Regions from separate parts of the Streptomyces sp. KL116D genome, predicted to be linked through region 3. Evidence: riboswitches for the same ligand, from Rfam matches in the RefSeq annotation. Region 3 holds a riboswitch; each other region holds the start of a gene.
The links. Region 3 has a riboswitch for thiamine pyrophosphate ahead of thiO (glycine oxidase ThiO). Riboswitches for the same ligand answer to the same signal wherever they lie in the genome.
Positions count from the first base shown of each region.

Region 1: linked by a shared signal. The riboswitch ahead of RBJ77_RS33050 (cytosine permease) and the one ahead of thiO (glycine oxidase ThiO) in region 3 are both predicted to bind thiamine pyrophosphate.
Region 2: linked by a shared signal. The riboswitch ahead of thiC (phosphomethylpyrimidine synthase ThiC) and the one ahead of thiO (glycine oxidase ThiO) in region 3 are both predicted to bind thiamine pyrophosphate.

Region 1 is NZ_JASERH010000084.1:203,917-208,170, forward strand. It holds gene RBJ77_RS33040 (hypothetical protein) at 1-482, opposite strand, end outside; gene RBJ77_RS33045 (hypothetical protein) at 1,581-1,889, shown strand; TPP riboswitch at 2,062-2,162, shown strand; gene RBJ77_RS33050 (cytosine permease) at 2,145-3,581, shown strand; gene RBJ77_RS33055 (hypothetical protein) at 3,728-4,254, shown strand, end outside.
Region 2 is NZ_JASERH010000026.1:58,614-62,867, forward strand. It holds gene RBJ77_RS08115 (hypothetical protein) at 1-551, shown strand, start outside; gene thiC (phosphomethylpyrimidine synthase ThiC) at 645-2,432, opposite strand; TPP riboswitch at 2,425-2,592, opposite strand; gene RBJ77_RS08125 (YibE/F family protein) at 2,664-3,995, shown strand; gene RBJ77_RS08130 (SsgA family sporulation/cell division regulator) at 4,067-4,254, opposite strand, start outside.
Region 3 is NZ_JASERH010000087.1:67,230-71,483, reverse strand. It holds gene pknB (Stk1 family PASTA domain-containing Ser/Thr kinase) at 1-120, opposite strand, end outside; gene RBJ77_RS35345 (thiazole synthase) at 210-1,004, opposite strand; gene thiS (sulfur carrier protein ThiS) at 1,012-1,212, opposite strand; gene thiO (glycine oxidase ThiO) at 1,209-2,378, opposite strand; TPP riboswitch at 2,376-2,489, opposite strand; gene RBJ77_RS35330 (hypothetical protein) at 2,542-2,889, shown strand; gene RBJ77_RS35325 (NAD(P)/FAD-dependent oxidoreductase) at 2,982-4,214, shown strand.

The DNA of each region.
Region 1 (4,254 bases), on a different contig from region 3:
GCAAGGGCGGCAGCTTGCGACAGCTCCTCCGTCTGCTGCTGGATGTTCTGGGTGGCCGGGCTGTCCGGGATGGGGACAGTGCCCGCGCCGGCCCTTTCGGCGCTGGCTCGTTTCCATTGCTCCCGGATCTCGGTGAGCGTCGTGGTCAGCTTCGCGCCATCGCCGTGCCTCTCCACGTATTCGCGACATGCCAGGAAGTACGCCTCGGTGATGCGCGGGCTGGGAAGGGCACGTCCTGATGCGGCCTTGGACAGGGCAGAGACCGAGTAGCCGCCTTGTGCGGCCATCATGGCGAAGGCGGAGTTCGCGACGCCGGGTTCCTTGGACGCGGTTTTGCCGGCCTTGCGGTGGGCGTCGTGCAACAGAGCCGCGAGCGTGGCCAAGGAAGGACTCCCGGCCTCCTGACGCGCGTCGCGCAGCAGCTGTACGAGGTGCCCCAGGGCGGTGTCGGCTTCGGAGATCGGTGCTTCGTTCCGTCCCATTCCAGCTCCGCTAAGTGATCGACTTCGAGAGCAGCGCCGTGTCCACAGCCCGGGGCGCATCGGCCGACAGCCAGGCTGGCCCTTGCCGTCGGCGCTCGGCGGTCGGTTCTACAGGGAGCAGCGGGGGAGCCCAACTTCTCTACCTGCGCTGTGGTTGGACTCCCCGGCTGCGCGCCGGCCGACGCACTCCTGTCCGTCGGCTCTGGCCGTCACGCTCCCCAACGGGCAATCGGTTGCGGACTGCTCGGGCTCCAGGCCACCGGCGTTGCAAGGTCGAGGGCGACAAAGCCGGCAGCGGCGAGCAGAGCGACCGCGGAGGCAGGGGGCACACCAAGCAGCGTCAGGAGGCTGGCAAGGCTCAGCACGACCACGATGACGACGACCTGTGACGGCCCGATCGTGGTGTGCGGCCACCTCCGGCGGCTTCCCACGCACTGTGCCCGGCGAGTCTCCGGCGGCGGGTTGGAAGAGGGTGCGCGGCGGCGGTGAAGGTACATGATGGGAAGGCTCCGATCTGCTGGTCCAGGTCTTCACGGAGTTGCGTCGTTGCCGCGACACGAACCCCGGCCTGTCGCCATCATCCGCCAACCCCTGTTGGTCACCAAGGAGTTGCAGGGGTGCCGGGCTTCTGCGCGATGTGCCGGGTATGCGCTGCCGAGATGCTGCGCGGGGGCGTTGCCGCAGGTCGGCCCGGTCGGCGGCAGGGGCGGACCGGATTGTTGAATTCTTCATCCGGATTCATCCGGGACGCTGCGCAGAGGGTCGCTCGCGGCCGCAGACTGGAGGTGGCACCTAAAGGTGCCCCGCCCCGCCGCGTCTGCTGGTCCAGGCACAACACGGCAAGGGCGTTCGAGGGTGGGCCCCGTTGCCGCGGGGCCCACCTCCCTGCCGCAGAGGCCGTGCGTACGGCCCGCCCCGCAGAGAGTGCTGCGCCCGCCGCCCGAACTGGGCAGTGCGTGTTCCGAGTTGGAGCAGAGGGGCGCGGTCTGCCATGGTGCCGTCGCCCAGGGGTACGGTGAGGCTGACGGGATGCTGGCCGGGCAGGCCGAACGTGATCCAGACAGACGTCGTAGACCGCACCCCCACGGAGGACTCGACATGCTGCTCGCTGCGGACAAGGGCGACATCACCACGATCATCGGCGGCATCGCCCCCGACTGGGGTCCCTTCGGGACGCTGGGCACAGAGGCGAAGACGATGATCCAGGTCATCATGGCCGTCGCGATCCTGCTGTGCCTCGGCATCGCCATCTGGGGCGCCGCCAAGCAGCGGATCGGCGCGACGGCCCTGCGTGACACGTTCAGCGCGGAGCAGGGCAAGGGGCTGATCATTGCCGGGATCACCGGGGTGTTCCTCATCGGCTCCCTCGGCACCCTGTTCACCATCGTCTACGGGATGGCCGTCTGAGGTCGTCCGACTGTGCGGGCCCCAGCCGTCGGCCCGTGAAGGCCGACGGGCGGCTCGGCGGTGCAGGCGCGGGCGAGGGGCGGCTCGCAGGCGCAGCAGCAGGCGCGGTCTGAGGCGGGCGAGGGCCCGCGTGCGGCAGCGCCCGTAGTACCGGTTACCCTCTTGGTTCGTACTGCCCGACACGGGGTGCCCCGCGACAGCGCCGGGGCTGAGATCACACCCGTAGAACCTGAACCAGTTAGCACTGGCGGAGGGATGTCAGCGATGCCGATACCGCACGCTTCCACGCACCCGGCCACACCCGCGCCCCGGACCGCACTCGACGGGCGGATGCCCGCGGCACCAGGAGACCTGCGGATCGAGGCGCACGGCATCGCCCCCGTACCCGAAACCCACCGCTACGGAGGCGCCGGACGCCTCTTCACCGTCTGGTTCGCGCCGAACCTGACCATGAGCGGCGTCTTCACCGGCACCGTCGGCATCGCGCTCGGCCTGGACTTCGCCACCGCGCTCGCAGCGGTCGTCCTCGGCACGCTGGTCGGCGCCGTGCCGACCGCGTACCTCGGCACCTGGGGCAGCCGCACCGGATCCGGTCAACTCCCCCTCGCACGGCTCGCGTTCGGTGGGGGAGTGGTCCTGCCCGGTACCGTGCAATGGCTGTCGTCGATCGCCTGGGACGCGCTCATCGGCCTGTTCGGCGGGGACGCTCTCGCGCGGCTGTGCGGATGGCCGTTCTGGCTCGGGGCGCTGGTCATGATGGCGGCTCAGGGACTGCTCGGGGCGTTCGGCTACGAGGTGATCCACCGCCTTCAGCAGTGGATGACGGCCGTCCTCGCGGTCGCCTTCGTCGCGCTGGCACTCCGCCTCGCGCACATCGGGGTCACGCCCGAGGCACACGGATCCGTCCATGGCGCCGACCGCGCCGGAGCCTTCGCTCTGACCAGCACGATCGCCCTGAGCCTGGCCCTTTCCTGGGCGCCGTACGCCAGCGACTTCAGCCGCTACCTGCCCCGCGCCACCTCACCGGTCCGCATGTTCTGGTGCACGCTGCTCGGCGTCGTCGTGTCCTTCACGGGCGTGCAGGCGCTCGGCCTGTGGGGCGCCTCGATCTTCACCGACCAGACCGCGCGCGGCGTCGACACCGTGCTCGGCGGGGGAGTGCTCGGATCGGTGGGCCTGCTCGCCGTCGCTCTGGCCGCGCTGTGCAGCAACGCGATGAACGACTACAGCGGTTCGCTCGCCCTGCAGACCGTCGGCGTCCGCATCCCGCGCCCCCTGGCCGCGGCCCTCGCCGCACTCCTCGGCTTTCCCCTCGTGCTGTGGATGCATGCGGCCGACACGGCTGCCCGCTTCCAGAACGTGCTGCTGTTCGTGGGCTACTGGATCCCCGGTTTCGTGGCAGTAGTGGTCGTCGACTGGTGGGCGCGGGGCCGCGAGCGGGGCGGCGCCGACATGGATCTCTCCGTCGAACGCACGAGGACCCGCTCCGCTCTGCCCCCGCTCCTGGCGTTCCTCTGCGCTTTCGCCGCCACCGTCCCGTTCATGAACACGAGCCTGTACGTCGGCCCGGTCGCCGAGGCGTTGCACGGCGCGGACCTCGGCTACTACGTCGCGTTCCTGGTCGGACTCGCGGTCTACGCACCGTTCCGGCTGCGTCGGCGGACGTCGCACGACGGTCCCGCCGGGAGCTGAACTGGGCTGCCCGGCACGGCAGATGGGCTCACCGTGCGTCATGCGTCCCGGTGATGATCCACGGCGGTACAACCTTGTCCCCTCCAAGATCGTCTGAGGGTCGAGGAGTTGGAGCGTCCGGCTCCCCGACACCCCTGGGGGATGTAATGCAGAGAGCCTCCGTCGGCCGCGCCGTGCGGCTTGGCGCGTGCGGAACCGCCGTCGCCGGCCTGTTCGTGGTCGGCCTCGGCGCCGGGACCGCGATGGCTTCGGACACGCTGTGGGTGCAGTCCCCGTACGAGTTGAACGTGCCGCTCGGCGTGGACGGCGGTGAGCCCCCGGCCCGCTCGCTCGACCTCGGGCTCTACCACGACAACAGCAACGTCAAGGTCACCGACGGGCGGCTGACGGTCGACGTGTCCGGGCTCGCCGGCGTGGCGGACGTCGTCTGGCCGGCGAACTGCGCACCCGAGGGCACCGTCGCGGTGTGCACGATCGACGGCGTGATCCCGGTGACCAACGTCGACGCCGTGCACCTGGGGATCCGCGCCGCCGCCGGCGCGCAGCAGGGCGCGCAGGGCACGGTCACGTACAAGGCGACCGCCACCACCCCGTCCGGCACCATGAAGTCGCCGGACGGATTCACCACCACGGTCACCGTGGCGTCGGGGCCGGACCTCGCGCTCGCCGAGCC
Region 2 (4,254 bases), on a different contig from region 3:
CGGAGACCACGGGACCCGGCGTCGCCGCGGTCGCCGTCGTGCTCGCCCCGGTTCTCGCCGGGACCGCAGCCGCGATCTTCCTGCTGGTCGGCTACATCCTGAAGATGCTCAACCCGGCACCCGACTTCGCCGACACGCTCCTCGCGGCCGGCTGGATATTCGGCGCCCTCACCGCGGCGGGCATCCTCGTCGCGGCCGTCTGCCTGCTGCTGACGGCCCTGCGCAACGGGGCGACGTCACTCCAGGCGGGCGCGCACGGGGAGTCGAGCGAGGAGGTGGCGCGGGCCCGGGAAGCCTGGGGCAAAGCGCTTCTGGAGCGTGGCATCCTGCCGTTCCTGCGGGAGGCCCTCGCGGACCCCCCGACGGGCGGCGGCGCTTCGCTCGGCGGCAGCCGCGGCGGCTCCACCAGCCGCATGCCCCAACTCGGCTACAACCGGCCGGGGTTCTCCAGCCCGGACGGCGGCGGCACCGCCACCGGGCAGCGCGCCGGCTACTCCAGCCCGGACTTCTCCAGTCCGGACTTCGGCGGCCCCGAGCACCAGCCGGACTGACCTCCGGCGGGGCACGGGGCCGTGACATCGGCTCGGGGCGAACTGCGCGGGCCCCGAGCCCTCAGTCATGCCGTTGTGCTTTCGTCGCCGTGCTCAGTCGGCGATCGGCAGATAGACGCGGTTGCCCGCGTCGGCGAACTCCTTCGACTTCTGTTCCATGCCCGCCTCGACCTCCGCCTGCGTGGTGCCGTGCGCGCGGCGGATGTCCTGCGAGATCTTCATCGAGCAGAACTTCGGACCGCACATCGAGCAGAAGTGCGCGGTCTTCGCGGGCTCGGCCGGCAGCGTCTCGTCGTGGAACTCCCGTGCCGTGTCCGGGTCGAGGGCCAGATTGAACTGGTCCTCCCAGCGGAACTCGAAGCGGGCGTCGGAGAGCGCGTCGTCCCAGTCCTGCGCACCGGGGTGGCCCTTGGCGAGGTCCGCCGCGTGCGCCGCGATCTTGTACGTGATGACACCGGTCTTCACGTCGTCGCGGTTGGGCAGACCCAGGTGCTCCTTGGGCGTGACGTAGCAGAGCATCGCCGTGCCCCACCAGGCGATCATCGCGGCACCGATCCCGGAGGTGATGTGGTCGTACGCCGGGGCGACGTCGGTGGTCAGCGGGCCGAGCGTGTAGAACGGCGCCTCCTCGCAGATCTCCTGCTGGAGGTCGATGTTCTCCTTGATCTTGTGCATGGGCACGTGGCCCGGGCCCTCGATCATCGTCTGCACGTTGTGCCGCTTGGCGATGGAGTTGAGCTCGCCGAGCGTGCGCAGCTCCGCGAACTGGGCCTCGTCGTTGGCGTCCGCGATGGAGCCGGGACGCAGGCCGTCGCCGAGGGAGTACGTGACGTCGTACGCGGCGAGGATCTCGCAGAGCTCCTCGAAGTTCTCGTAGAGGAAGCTCTCCTTGTGGTGCGCGAGGCACCAGGCGGCCATGATCGAGCCGCCGCGCGAGACGATGCCGGTCTTGCGGTTGGCGGTCAGCGGGACGTACGGGAGGCGGACGCCGGCGTGGACCGTCATGTAGTCCACGCCCTGCTCGGCCTGCTCGATGACCGTGTCCTTGTAGATCTCCCAGGTCAGCTCCTCGGCCTTGCCGTCGACCTTTTCGAGGGCCTGGTAGAGCGGCACGGTGCCGATCGGCACGGGGGAGTTGCGCAGTACCCACTCGCGGGTGGTGTGGATGTTGCGGCCGGTGGAGAGGTCCATGACGGTGTCGGCGCCCCAGCGGGTCGCCCACGTCATCTTCTCCACCTCCTCCTCGATGGACGAGGTGACCGCGGAGTTGCCGATGTTGGCGTTGACCTTCACCAGGAACCGCTTGCCGATGATCATCGGCTCGATCTCCGGGTGGTTCACGTTGGCGGGCAGCACCGCGCGGCCGGCCGCGATCTCGTCGCGCACGACCTCGGGCTCGACGTTCTCCCGGATGGCCACGTACTCCATCTCCGGGGTGATCTCGCCCCGGCGTGCGTAGGCGAGTTGGGTCACGGCCTGCCCGTCCCGGCCGCGGCGCGGCTGGCGCGGACGGCCGGGGAAGACCGCGTCGAGGTTGCGCAGACCGCCGCGCGGCGACGTGTGCTTGATGCCGTCGTCCTCGGGCCGGACGGGGCGTCCCGCGTACTCCTCGGTGTCGCCGCGGCCGATGATCCAGTTCTCCCGCAGCGGCGCGAGGCCCCTGCGGACATCGGTGTCGACGGTCGGATCGGTGTACGGGCCGGAGGTGTCGTACAGCGTGACCGACTGCCCGTTGGTGAGATGCACCTGACGGACCGGCACATGGAGGTCGGGGCGTGAACCCTCGATGTACCCCTTGTGCCAGCCGATGGACTTCCCGGCCTCGTCAGCAGAGCTCTCGCCCTGGGTGGAGGCAGGCGTGCGTGCGTCCGTTGTGGTCATGAGACCTACTCCCTACGCCGGCATTACCCGGTAACAGGTTCGGCGGTCGACGCAGCGAAGTCCGTCCCAGGATGTTCCACGTCGTTTCACGTGAAACACGCTTCGGTACGAAGGTCAGCGCCCTCTCAGCCCGGTGCTCCGAGCTCCCGCGTGTGCAAAGGTGCCTCCACGCTAGCGTCATGTCGGACGCGTTGAACAGAGGGCCCCTGCCGTTCTTGCGATGATCGGGCGGTGACCACGACGCAGCAGCCCCCTCCTCCGCCGTCCCATCCTCCCCATGGGCACTCCCACAGCCACGGACCGGCGGCGCCCGTCTCGCAGCATCTGCGCAAGGTCATCGCCGCGATCCTGATCCCCTTCTCCGTCGCGGTCGTCGTGGGGCTCGCGGTGCTGTGGCCGGGCGGCGCACCGGCGCACGAACGCACCGGAGTCGGCTTCGACCGCCAGACGCAGCAGGCCACGGTCACGAAGGTCGAGAAGGTCGACTGCAAGTCCGTGCACGCCTCGGGAGGCAACCAGGCCGGCGACCCCACCACGGCCGAGGGCTCGGCCGGCACGGACCAGCCCAGCGGCACCTGCGAGAACGCGACGATCCGCATCGACACCGGCAAGGACAAGGGCCGTACGTTCACGGAGATCGTGCAGCCGGACTCACCACGGCAGTTGCACGAGGGCCAGAAGGTGATCGTCGCCTATGCACCCGACGCCCCGGAGAACCTGCAGTACTCCGTCACCGATGTGAACCGCAAGATTCCCATGGCGCTGCTGGCCGGGATCTTCGCCCTGGCCGTGGTCGTGGTGGGCCGGCTGAGGGGCCTCATGGCGCTGGTCGCGCTCGCGGTCAGCTTCCTCGTCCTGACGTTCTTCATCCTGCCCGCGATCCTCCAGGGGTCGAATCCTCTGGTGGTGGCGGTCGTCGGAGCGAGCGCCATCATGCTGATCGCGCTCTACATGTGCCACGGCCTGTCGGCCAGAACCTCCGTCGCGGTGCTCGGCACGCTCGTATCGCTGTTGCTGATCGGCCTGTTGGGCTCGTTGTTCATCGGCTGGGCCGCGCTGACGGGCAACACCGACGACAGTACCGGCCTGATCCACGGTCTGTACCCCGACATCGACATGAGCGGTCTGCTGCTCGCGGGCGTCATCATCGGCTCCCTCGGGGTGCTCGACGACGTGACGGTCACGCAGACGTCGGCGGTGTGGGAGCTGCACGAGGCCAACCCGACGATGGGCTGGCGCGGTCTGTACCGGGCGGGCATCAGGATCGGCCGCGACCACATCGCGTCCGTCGTCAACACCCTGGTGCTCGCGTACGCGGGCGCGGCGCTGCCGCTGCTGCTGCTCTTCTCGATCGCGCAGAGCGGCGTGCTCGACGTGGCCAACAGCGAGCTGGTGGCCGAGGAGATCGTGCGCACGCTGGTCGGCTCGATCGGCCTGGTGGCCTCCGTGCCGGTGACGACCGCGTTGGCCGCCCTGGTGGTCTCCGCCGACCGCCCGGGGTCCCACGGGCCCGTACAGGCCGCTCCGGTGCGTACGGGCAGAGGCCGACGGCGTAAGCGCTGAGTGCGCGGAACTGCTCGGGTGCACCGCGCTGCTGAAGCGTTACGCCTCTTGTCGTACCGTCCGACGGCGGGTCAGCCCGCGCTCTGCTCCTCGGCCAGGATCCGGTCCAGTGCCTGGTCGAGATCGGCCTCGAAGTCCGCGAGGGCCTGCTCCTGACCCAGCGGGACCAGCTTGTCCGTACGGTCGAGGAAGGCGATGATCGGGGCCACTCCGGCCCGGAACAGCGCCTGATCGTTTCCGACCTGGAGCCGGATGTGCA
Region 3 (4,254 bases):
GAGGCGGGTGTCCACGGCCCGGTAGACCGTGGCCATCCCGCCGACCGCGATGCGTGCGTCGATGCGGTACCGGCCGTCGAGCACATGCCCGAGCAACGGGTCCTGAAGGGTCGTGTCCACGCAGCGAGTCTACGAGGAGCCACCGACAGGCCGGTCCCGTGCGGCGGGACCGGATCCGTACTGCAGCAGAGCTGTGACCGGGCGTGCGATCAGAACGCGGGGCGTTCGGGATCCAGCTGCGCCTGCCCCTCCGAAGGGGACGACGCCGCGGCGAAATGGCGCTTGGGGATGCGTCCGGCACGGTACGCGAGGCGGCCCGCCTCGACCGCGTGCCGCATGCCCTCGGCCATCAGGACCGGCTCCTGCGCGCGGGTCACCGCCGAGGCGAGCATCACACCCGCGCACCCCAGTTCCATGGCGAGCGCCACATCGGAGGCCGTGCCCGCGCCCGCGTCCAGGATCACCGGCACGCGCGCGTGCTCGACGATCAGCTGGAAGTTGTGCGGGTTGCGGATGCCGAGCCCGGAGCCGATCGGGGAGCCGAGCGGCATGACGGCCGCGCAGCCCACGTCCTCCAGCTTCCGGGCGAGGACCGGGTCGTCGTTCGTGTAGGGCAGGACCGTGAACCCGTCGTCGACCAGCGTCTCGGCGGCGTCGAGCAGCTCGACCGGGTCCGGCAGGAGGGTGCGCTCGTCGGCGATGACCTCCAGCTTGATCAGGTCCGTGCCGAGCGCCTCGCGCGCGAGGCGGGCCGTGAGGACCGCCTCTCCCGCGGTGAAGCAGCCCGCCGTGTTCGGCAGCACCCCGATGCCGAGCTTCTCCAGGACCGAGAGCACCGACCCGTGGACGTCGGCGTTCACCCGGCGCATGGCCACCGTGGTGAGCTCGGTGCCGGAGGCGGTCAGCGAGCGTTCCAGGACGTCGAGGCTCGGCGCCCCTCCCGTGCCCATGATCAGGCGCGAGGAGTAGGTGGTGCCGCCGAGGACGAAAGCGTCGTCAGCCATGATCGAGTCAGCCTCCTTGTACGGCGGTGAGCACTTCGACGCGGTCTCCTTCGGAGAGCGCCGTGACGGGCCACTGGGTGCGCGGGACGACGGTCTCGTTGAGCGCGGCCGCGACACCGGAGTGCGCGGCGGTGAGGGTGGCCACGAGGGCGTCCAGGGTGGTGCCGGACGCCACCGCGCGCGGCTCACCGTTGAGGGATACGTTCATGCGGGCTGCTCCAAGGAGGCGCCGCTGAAGCGCCTGGGGGTGAACGGGCGGGCCTCTTCCGGGAGTTCACCGGTGGCCAGGACCTGCGCCATGGCGTCGCCGGTGACCGGCGTGAGCAGCACGCCGTTGCGGTAGTGGCCGGTGGCCAGGAGGAGTCCGGGCAGCGCCGTCGGGCCGAGCAGCGGCGCGTTGTCCGGGGAGCCGGGGCGCAGGCCCGCGCGGGTCTCGGTCAGCGGCAGCTCCGTGATGCCGGGGACGAGTTCGTGGGCGTCCCGCAGCAGTTCGTAGACGCCGCCCGCCGTGACCTCGGTGTCCCAGCCGAGCTCCTCGGTGGTGGCGCCGACGACCAGTTCGCCGTTGACGCGCGGCACCAGGTAGACGTGGCTGCCGCGGACCACGGCGCGGACCGTGCGGCTCAGGAACGGCGCGTACCGCTTCGGCACCGTCAGCCGCAGGACCTGGCCCTTGACCGGCCGGACCGGCGGCAGCACCTCGTCGGGGACCCCCGCGAGCTGACCGCTGCGGCTGCCTCCCGCCAGCACCACCTGGTCCGCCGCGAACTCGCCGCCGTCGGCGAGGACGACCCCGCGGGCCCGGCCCCGTGCGACGGAGAGCCGTTCGGCCCACGTCCGGTGGAAGACCACGCCGGACCGCTCGCAGGCCGTCACGAGGGCGCCCGCGAGCCTTCTCGGGTCGATCTGGTGGTCACCGTCGACCCGCAGGCCCCCGCGCACGCCCGGCGCGAGCATCGGCTCCAGGCGGCGGCAGTCCCGGCCCGACAGCCACTCGGACTCCAGGCCCGACTTCCGCTGCAGGGCGTGCAGTTCCCGCAGGTGCGCCCGGTCGTCCGCGTCGAGGGCGACGGCCAGCGTGCCGCACGCGCGGTAGCCGAGGTCCTGGCCCGACGCCTCGGACAGCTCCGCGGCGAACTCCGGATAGCGCCGCGCCGACTCGACGTTCAGACCGAGCAACGTCTGCTCGCCGTAGTGGAGTTCGGTGACGGCGGCCAGCATCCCGGCCGCCACCTGGGCGGCCCCGCCGCCCGGTGCGGGGTCCACGACCGCGACGGACAGACCGCGCTGCGCGGCCCTCCACGCGGTGACCAGACCGATGATGCCGCCCCCGACGACGACTGCGTCGGTGGTGGTGCTCGGCGTACGCGACATGGGCGTCCAGCCCCTCCCTTCGCCGGCATGACCCGGATCAGGTTCGTACGGTCGGAGGCCGCTCCAGCCTCCCTCTCAGCCCGCTGCGTACGGGCTCCCGCGAGTGCTTTACGTTGGCCACCCTAACTCTTCGCCGTCAGCCCCAGTAAGGGAGCCTCCGCCCGTGGCCCGATCCCTCGACGGTCTCGTCCTCGCCCCCGTAGCCGACCAGGCGCCGGGGCAGGTGGGCACCAGGACGCGCTTCCGCTACCACGAGCAGGACGGCCGGATCTGGGCCGACTACGAAGGCGGCGACGTCGTGCGGGGACACCTCGTGGGGACCCGCGCCGGCGACCGGCTCGACTTCCGCTACGTCCAGTTGAAGACCGACGGCAGCACGTCCTCCGGGCACTGCGTCTCCGTCGTGTCCGAACGGCCCGACGGGCGCCTGCGGCTCGACGAGACCTGGGCCTGGGAGTCGCAGGAGGGCAGCGGGACCAGCGTCGTCGAGGAGATCACCGCACCGGTTTGATCACTAAACCGGTGACACGTGTGCAGGACGTCACGGGCCGGGAGTGGCCCACGCCGCTGACTGACACAAGATCAGGTGCCTAAGGTGATCCCGTGAGTGAGCAGCGGAGCGGGAACGGGACGCCCACGGGGCAGCGGAACGTCGTCATCGTCGGCGCGGGCATGGCCGGTGTGCAGACGGCGGTGGCCCTGCGCGAACAGGGGTTCCCCGGCACCGTCACGCTCATCGGCGCCGAACCCCACCAGCCCTACGACCGCCCGCCGCTGTCCAAGGCCGTCCTGCTCGGCAAGGCCGAGGGCTCGGCCTTCGACGTCGACTTCGAGGCGCTCGGCGTCACCCTGGAACTCGGCCGCGAGGTCACCGGCCTGCGCCCCGCCGACCACGAGCTGGACACGGCCCACGGCCCGGTGCCGTACGACGTCCTGGTCGTCGCCACCGGCGCCGAGCCGGTCCGGCTGCCGGGCGCGCAGGCCACGCCCGGCACGCACCTGCTGCGCACCCTCGACGACGCCGAGCGGCTGCGCCCGGTCCTCGCCGAGCAGCGCGACGTGGTCGTCGTCGGGGCCGGCTGGATCGGTGCCGAGTTCGCCACAGCGGCCCGCGAGGCGGGCTGCCGGGTCACCGTCGTGGAGGCGGCCGAGCGACCGCTGGCCGGGGCGCTGCCCGCGGAGATCGCCGCCCCCATGACGGCCTGGTACGCGGACGCCGGAGCCCGGCTGCGCACCCACGCGCGCGTGGCGAGCGTCGAGGAGGGGGCCGTGGTCCTGGACGACGGCACGCGGCTGCCCGCGGGCGCCGTCGTCGTCGGCATCGGCGCCCGCCCCGCCACCCGCTGGCTGGCCGGCTCCGGCATCGAGCTGGGCGCCCACCGCGAGGTGGTGGCGGACGAGCGGCTGCGCACCTCCGTACCCGACGTGTACGCGGTGGGGGACTGCTCGTCCTTCCCGTCGACGCGCTACGCGAAGCGCCTGATGGTCCACCACTGGGACAACGCGCTGCAGGGGCCCCGCACGGTCGCGGCGAACATCATCGGCGAGACCCCGGCCGCCTACGACCCGGTGCCCTACTTCTGGTCCGAGCAGTTCGGCCGCTTCGTGCAGTACGCCGGCCACCACGAGGTCGCCGACACGACGGTCTGGCGCGGCGACCCGGCCGGCGCGGCGTGGTCGGTGTGCTGGCTGCGGGACGGCGCCCTCGTGGCCGTCCTGGCCGTCGGCAAGCCCCGCGACCTCGCGCAGGGGCGCAAGCTCATCGAGGCGGGCACCGTCCTGGACCCCGACCGGCTGGCCGACCCCGCCCGGCCGCTCAAGGCCGCGGTGGCCTGAGCGGTCCGACCGGCCTGAGCGGCCTGAGCGATCTGAGCGG